One region of the Methylobacterium sp. PvP105 genome, then DNA from elsewhere that is predicted to be linked to it. Evidence: predicted binding sites of a transcription regulator. Region 1 holds the regulator's gene; the other holds the start of a gene.
The links. Region 1 encodes HrcA, which represses chaperone genes, less so after heat shock. Its sites were predicted from a motif close to GTTAGCACTCNCNNNNNGNGAGTGCTAAC; they were not measured.
Positions count from the first base shown of each region.

Region 2: groES (co-chaperone GroES) is a predicted target of HrcA. The motif match lies at 1,858-1,886, and genes of this name have one in related genera.

Region 1 is NZ_JAGIPA010000001.1:4,100,640-4,103,891, forward strand. It holds gene rph (ribonuclease PH) at 1-598, opposite strand, end outside; gene hrcA (heat-inducible transcriptional repressor HrcA) at 766-1,821, shown strand; gene J3A75_RS20205 (DUF1236 domain-containing protein) at 1,876-2,676, opposite strand; gene J3A75_RS20210 (MFS family transporter) at 2,915-3,252, shown strand, end outside.
Region 2 is NZ_JAGIPA010000001.1:1,383,546-1,386,797, reverse strand. It holds gene J3A75_RS06615 (methyl-accepting chemotaxis protein) at 1-551, opposite strand, end outside; gene J3A75_RS06610 (CorA family divalent cation transporter) at 759-1,745, opposite strand; gene groES (co-chaperone GroES) at 1,957-2,247, shown strand; gene groL (chaperonin GroEL) at 2,319-3,252, shown strand, end outside.

The DNA of each region.
Region 1 (3,252 bases):
CCTCGACGATGCCGCCCCGGCCCGTGAGCACGAAGTTGGCGTCGGTCTCGGCCGCCGAATCCTCGGCGTAGTCGAGGTCGAGAACCGGCGTGCCCTTGTACAGGCCGCACGAGACGGCGGCGACGTGGTCGCGCAGCGGATCGACGGAGATGATCGAGCGCGTCCGCATCCAGGCGAAGCAATCGTGCAGCGCCACCCAGGCGCCCGTGATCGCGGCCGTCCGTGTGCCGCCGTCGGCCTGGATCACGTCGCAGTCGATCGTGATCTGGCGCTCGCCCATGGCCGGCAGGTTGGTGACGGCGCGCAGCGACCGGCCGATCAGCCGCTGGATCTCCTGGGTCCGGCCCGACGGTTTCCCGGAACCGACCTCGCGGCGGGTGCGTTCGTGCGTCGCACGCGGGAGCATGGCGTACTCGGCCGTGACCCAGCCCTTGCCGGAACCGCGCAGCCACGGCGGCGCGCGCTCTTCCAGGGACGCGGTGCAGAGCACCCGGGTGTTGCCGAAACTTACGAGGCACGAGCCCTCGGCGTAGCGCGAGACCGCGCGCTCCAGGCTCACGGGCCGCAACTCGTCGGCGGCACGCTTGGAAGGCCGCATCGCGGGCCCCTTCTGTCGAGAGTGTCGAGGGCCGCGCTCTTAGGCCGCCGCGCAACCACGGGCAAGCATCGCCGTGCGGATTGATCCGCGCGGGACGGTTGGACATGATCGGACCACAGGATGACCTCGTGACACACCCCAGTCCCAACTTCCCGAACGGCCAGTCCATGCAGGCGCTCGCCGCCCTCAACGAGCGTGCCCGGGAGATCTTCCGGCAGATCGTCGAGAGCTATCTCACCACCGGCGAGCCGGTCGGGTCCCGGAACCTGGCGCGCATCCTCCCGATGGCGCTGTCGCCGGCCTCGATCCGCAACGTCATGGCGGATCTGGAGCATTCCGGCCTGATCTTCGCCCCGCACACGTCCGCCGGCCGCCTGCCCACGGAATTGGGCCTGCGCTTCTTCGTCGACGCGATGCTCGAGCTCGGCGACGTCAGCCAGGACGAGCAGGCGCGGATCGAGGCGCAGATGCGCGCCGCCGCCTCGGGCCACACGTTCGACTCGGCCCTGGCCGAGGCCTCGACCATGCTGTCCGGGGTCTCCCGGGGCGCCGGGGTCGTCCTGACCACGAAGGCGAACGTCAACCTGAAGCACATCGAGTTCGTGCGCCTCGATCCGGCCCGGGCCCTCGTCATCCTCGTCTCGGACGACGGCTCGGTGGAGAACCGCCTCGTGGACCTGCCGCCGGGCCTGCCGGCCGGCGCGCTCCAGGAGGCGACGAACTTCCTGAACGCGCGCCTGCAGGGCCGCACGCTCGGCACGCTCCGCGCCGAGATCGAGGCCGGTCGCAAGGCGATGAAGCGGGAGCTCGACGCGATCACCGAGCGCCTCGTCGATGCCGGGCTCGCCACGCCGGTCGGCCCGTCGGAGGCGCGCCAGCTGATCGTGCGCGGGCAGGCCAACCTGCTCGACGACCTGCGCGCGGTCGAGGACCTCGAGCGCATCCGCCTGCTGTTCAACGATCTGGAGACCCAGAAGGACGTGATCGATCTCCTGTCCCGCGCCGAGGGCGGCGAGGGCGTGCGGATCTTCATCGGCTCGGAGAACAAGCTGTTCTCGCTGTCGGGCTCCTCGCTGATCGCGGCGCCGTTCCGCGACGGTTCGCAGAAGATCGTCGGCGTCGTCGGCGTGATCGGTCCGACCCGGCTCAACTACGCGCGGATCGTGCCGATGGTCGACTACACGGCGCGCGTGGTGTCGAAGCTCCTGGACGGCGGGCGGTAGAGGGCACCGGGCAGAGGATCCGCCCGGCGCACCGATCTTCCTGTGACCGCCCGCTCAGGCCGGGATCACGTCCACGATCTCGTAGGTGTCGGGATCGATGATCACGATATCGTCCCGCACGAGGATGAAGTCGTAACCTTCGTATTCCGGCACCAGCTCGATGATCGCCGGCGGCAGCCGGTGGAGGGTGATCGAGCGCGGGATCGCCGTGCCCACCGCCAGACCGAAGGCCACGTCCCGGAGCGGCGAGACGCCCAGGCGCGTGATCGAGCTGCGGAACTCGGTCCGCTGACGGGTATCGAGGCGGCCGACAGCGCCGCGGACGGCGCCGCGGTCGCGGGCGCCGGCGCGGCCACCCCGTTCCGCGGCCGGACCGCGATCGCCGCGCGCGGGACCGGCCGCGTCGCGGTTGCCGCGCTCGGGACCGGCGCCGGGCTCGCGCCCACCCCGCTCGCCCCGGTCCCCGCGATCGCCGGCACCGGGATTCGCGGCCGGCCCGCCCCGGTCCGCCGGTCCGTTGCGCTCGGCCGCGCCGCCCGGACGGCCCGGCCCCTCGGTACCGCGACCGGCGGCGCCGCCCGGCTCGGCGCCGCGCGGGCCACCCTCGGCCCCGCCGGGGCCGCGCATCGCCCCGCCCTCGGCCCCGCCGGCGCCACCCCGCATGCCGCCGCCCGCACCGCCGCCCGCACCGCCACCGGCCGGACCGGCGCCCGCACCGGCCGCGCCACCGGGACCGCCGGCGCCGCCGCCGCCGGGTCCGGCTCCGCCGCCGCCCGGGCCGCCCTGCGCGAACGCCGTCGCCGCTCCGGCGACGACGAGGGCCGCCGCGACCGTGTCTCTCAGAATCCGCTTCATGGCTTCTCCTCCTGGGGTGGTCGGAGCGCCATCGACGCCCACGCCGGGCCGCAACGGGGCCTCGGGGCGAACCGTTCCGTCCCGCGGCACTGTGGACGCGCGGCCGGTGACACGCGCCCGCGCTGTCCTCGGCTAAGTCGGATCACGGTCTTGCGATCAGGCGCGTCACCTGTAACGTCGCGCCGCACGAAGAAGAGACCGGTTTCGGCCGGCATCAAGATTGATCCACGGAGACGCCATGTCCGCCTCTCGAGACGATACGATCGGTATCGCACCGAGTGCCCTCGATGATGCTGCGGACCGGAAGCGCCGGATCTGGGCGATCGTCGGATCGTCCTCGGGCAATCTCGTCGAGTGGTACGACTTCTACTGCTACGCGTTCTTCGCGCTCTACTTCGCGCCGGCCTTCTTCCCGAAGGGCGATTCCACCAGCCAGCTCCTGCAGACCGCCGGCATCTTCGCGGTGGGCTTCTTCATGCGACCGATCGGCGGATGGCTGTTCGGGCGCATCGCCGACCGGGTCGGCCGCCGGACCTCGATGGTCATCTCGGTGCTGATGATGTGCTTCGGCTCGCT
Region 2 (3,252 bases), 2.7 Mb from region 1:
AAGGAGCGGCCGAGCATGTCGTCGACTCTGACCGGCAGGTGCTGGTCGATCGTGCCGAGCGTCTTGCGCGACGTGGCGTTCATGTAGTCGATCTTGAAGTTGTCCTTCAGGTCGGCCGTCATGACGGCCACCGGTACGTTGTCGATCATCGTCAGGAGCCGATTGATCTCCTTCTTCTTCGCGGAGATGTCCGCGGCGAACTTTACGACCTTGATCGGCTTGCCCCGCGCGTCGAGGACGGGATTGTACGTCGCCTCGAGCCAGACCGAGTCGCCCTCCTTGTCGAGGCGCAGGAACTCGCCCGTGACGTACTGACCGTCCTTGAGCTTGTCCCAGAACGCGGCGTACTCCGCGGTCTCGGCATAGCTCTTGTCCACGAAGATGCGGTGATGCCGGCTCTGGACGTCGCTGAGGCTGTACTTCATCAGCCGCAGGAAGTTCTGGTTCGCGTGGAGGACGGTCCCGTCCATCGAGAATTCGATGATCGCGAGTGAGCGGTCCAGGGCGTCGATCTTGGCCTGGGCCTCGTTGAAGACAGTACGATTGAACATGGTCCCGCTCGCGTTCCCCCGCGCCGGGTCTAGCGCCGCATCGTTAATGAATTGCTTATTTCGGAATTCGTTCAGGTTAAGCGCGGGCGAAGATCGAACGAATGCTTGCGACGCCGTGTCCGCTCTGTGCTCGTGTCCGGACCGGCGCCGCCCTCGGCGGCTGAGATGCGATGTGGTGTTTCCAATGCTATAATTTTTCGGTCAATATTAGAACCAGCCCCGCATGCGGAAGTATATGATCGGCGCGACCGCGCTCAAGAGGATCAGGCCGAGCGCGTAGGGATATCCGAGAGCCCAATCCAGCTCGGGCATGTGCTTGAAGTTCATGCCGTAGATCGACGCGATCAGCGTCGGCGGGACGCCGACCACCGAGACTACGGTGAGGACCCGGAAGACGTTGTTCTGCTCGATCGTGATGAGGCCGAGGGCGGCGTCGAGCAGGAACTGGACGTTCTCGGCGAGCCGCGTCTCGAACTCGTCGAGGGACTCGATGTCCCGCTTGATCGTCTCGAAGCGGGAATCCTCCGGCAGGCCGAGGCCGTCGCAGGCCGCGGCGACGAACGGGATGATCCGTTCGAGGCCGAGCAGGCTCGACCGGATCTTTCCCAGAACCTTCCCGCGGTTGCTGATGCCGCGCAGAATCCGGCGCAGGGCGAGATCGCGGCGCCGGGGCGGGGGGCGCTCCAGGCGCCGCCGCTCTGCGCCGCGGACGTCGAAGTCGAAGATGCGGGTGGAGAGCGTGTCGAGCTCGGATCCCATGTCTTCCAGGGCGTCGGCGAGGCTGTCGACCAGCTCTTCCAGGACGACGAGGAAGATCTCGCTGGGTGTCGTGCTGCCGTCGCCGTCCGCGATGCGCTTCGCGGAGGTCTCGAAGGCGCGCAGCTCGTGGAAGCGGATCGTGACGAGGTGATCCTTGGTCAGCAGGAAGCCCAGCGGCTTCAGCTGCGACGCGCTCTGCTCGAAGGTGATCATCGGCGTCGAGAGCGAGAGCCCGCCCTTCACCCGGCGCAGGCGGCTCGACGTCTCCACTTCCGAGAGCGCCGCCCGGGACGGCACGCGCAGACCGGTCGCGGCCTCGACCGCCGCGGCCTCTTCCGGCGTGGGATCGTTCAGGTCGAGCCACACGGTGTCGCGCGCGACCGGCCTGCCGGGTTGCAGCGCCACCGGGCCTTCGGGTCCGTGCAGGCTCAGCATGAGAGCGCGTTATCCATGAGGGGGAAAGGAGCCGCCGGCGCGTCATCGCACCGTCGCGCGGGGGTGCGACAGCCTTGACTCGGAACCCGCCCGCGCCTATCTCGCGGCCGTCTTTGGCACTCGCCGAGACAGAGTGCTAACAGTCGAGTTCGCGAGCGGTCCCGCCGGCCGCATCAACGCCAACTCCAGACCTGAAGCAAGAGGGCAGCTCATGAAGTTCCGTCCGCTGCACGACCGCGTGGTCGTCCGTCGCATCGAGAGCGAAGAGAAGACCAAGGGCGGCATCATCATCCCGGACACCGCCAAGGAGAAGCCGCAGGAGGGCGAAGTCGTCGCCGTCGGCCCCGGCGCCCGCGACGAGCAGGGCCGCGTCAACGCGCTCGACGTGAAGGCCGGCGACCGCGTCCTGTTCGGCAAGTGGTCCGGCACCGAGGTCAAGATCGACGGTCAGGACCTCCTGATCATGAAGGAATCCGACATCATGGGAGTCGTCGCCCTCTGATCGGATCACCCGTCATCGCCCTTTGAGGCCGTCCCGGCCTTGGGGTTCAACCAGTAGCTAAGAGGCACACAATGGCAGCGAAAGACGTTCGTTTCTCCGCCGACGCCCGCGATAAGATGCTGCGCGGCGTCGACATCCTCGCGGATGCGGTGAAGGTGACGCTGGGCCCGAAGGGCCGCAACGTCGTGATCGAGAAGAGCTTCGGCGCCCCGCGCATCACCAAGGACGGTGTGACGGTCGCCAAGGAGATCGAGCTCGCCGACAAGTTCGAGAACATGGGCGCCCAGATGGTGCGCGAAGTGGCCTCGAAGACCAACGACATCGCGGGTGACGGCACCACCACCGCGACCGTGCTGGCCCAGGCCATCGTCCGCGAGGGCGCCAAGTACGTCGCCGCCGGCATCAACCCGATGGACCTGAAGCGCGGCATCGACCTCGCCACCCAGGCCGCCGTCAAGGACATCATCGCGCGCGCCAAGAAGGTCTCGACCTCCGACGAGGTCGCCCAGGTCGGCACGATCTCCGCCAACGGCGACAAGGAGATCGGCGAGATGATCGCCCACGCCATGCAGAAGGTGGGCAACGAGGGCGTGATCACGGTCGAGGAGGCCAAGACGGCCGAGACCGAGCTCGACGTCGTCGAGGGCATGCAGTTCGACCGCGGCTACCTCTCCCCGTACTTCATCACGAACGCGGAGAAGATGGTCGCCGAGCTCGAGGACCCCTACATCCTCATCCACGAGAAGAAGCTCTCCTCGCTCCAGGCCATGCTGCCGGTGCTCGAGGCCGTTGTTCAGACCGGCAAGCCGCTCCTGATCATTGCCGAGGACATCGAGGGCGAGGCGCTCGCCACGCTCGTCGTCAACAAGCTCCGCGGCGGCCTCAAGGTCGCGGCCGTCAAGGCGCCGGGCTTCGGTGATCGCCGCAAGGCGATGCTCGAGGACATCGCGATCCTGACCAAGGGCCAGATGATCGCCGAGGATCTCGGCATCAAGCTCGAGAACG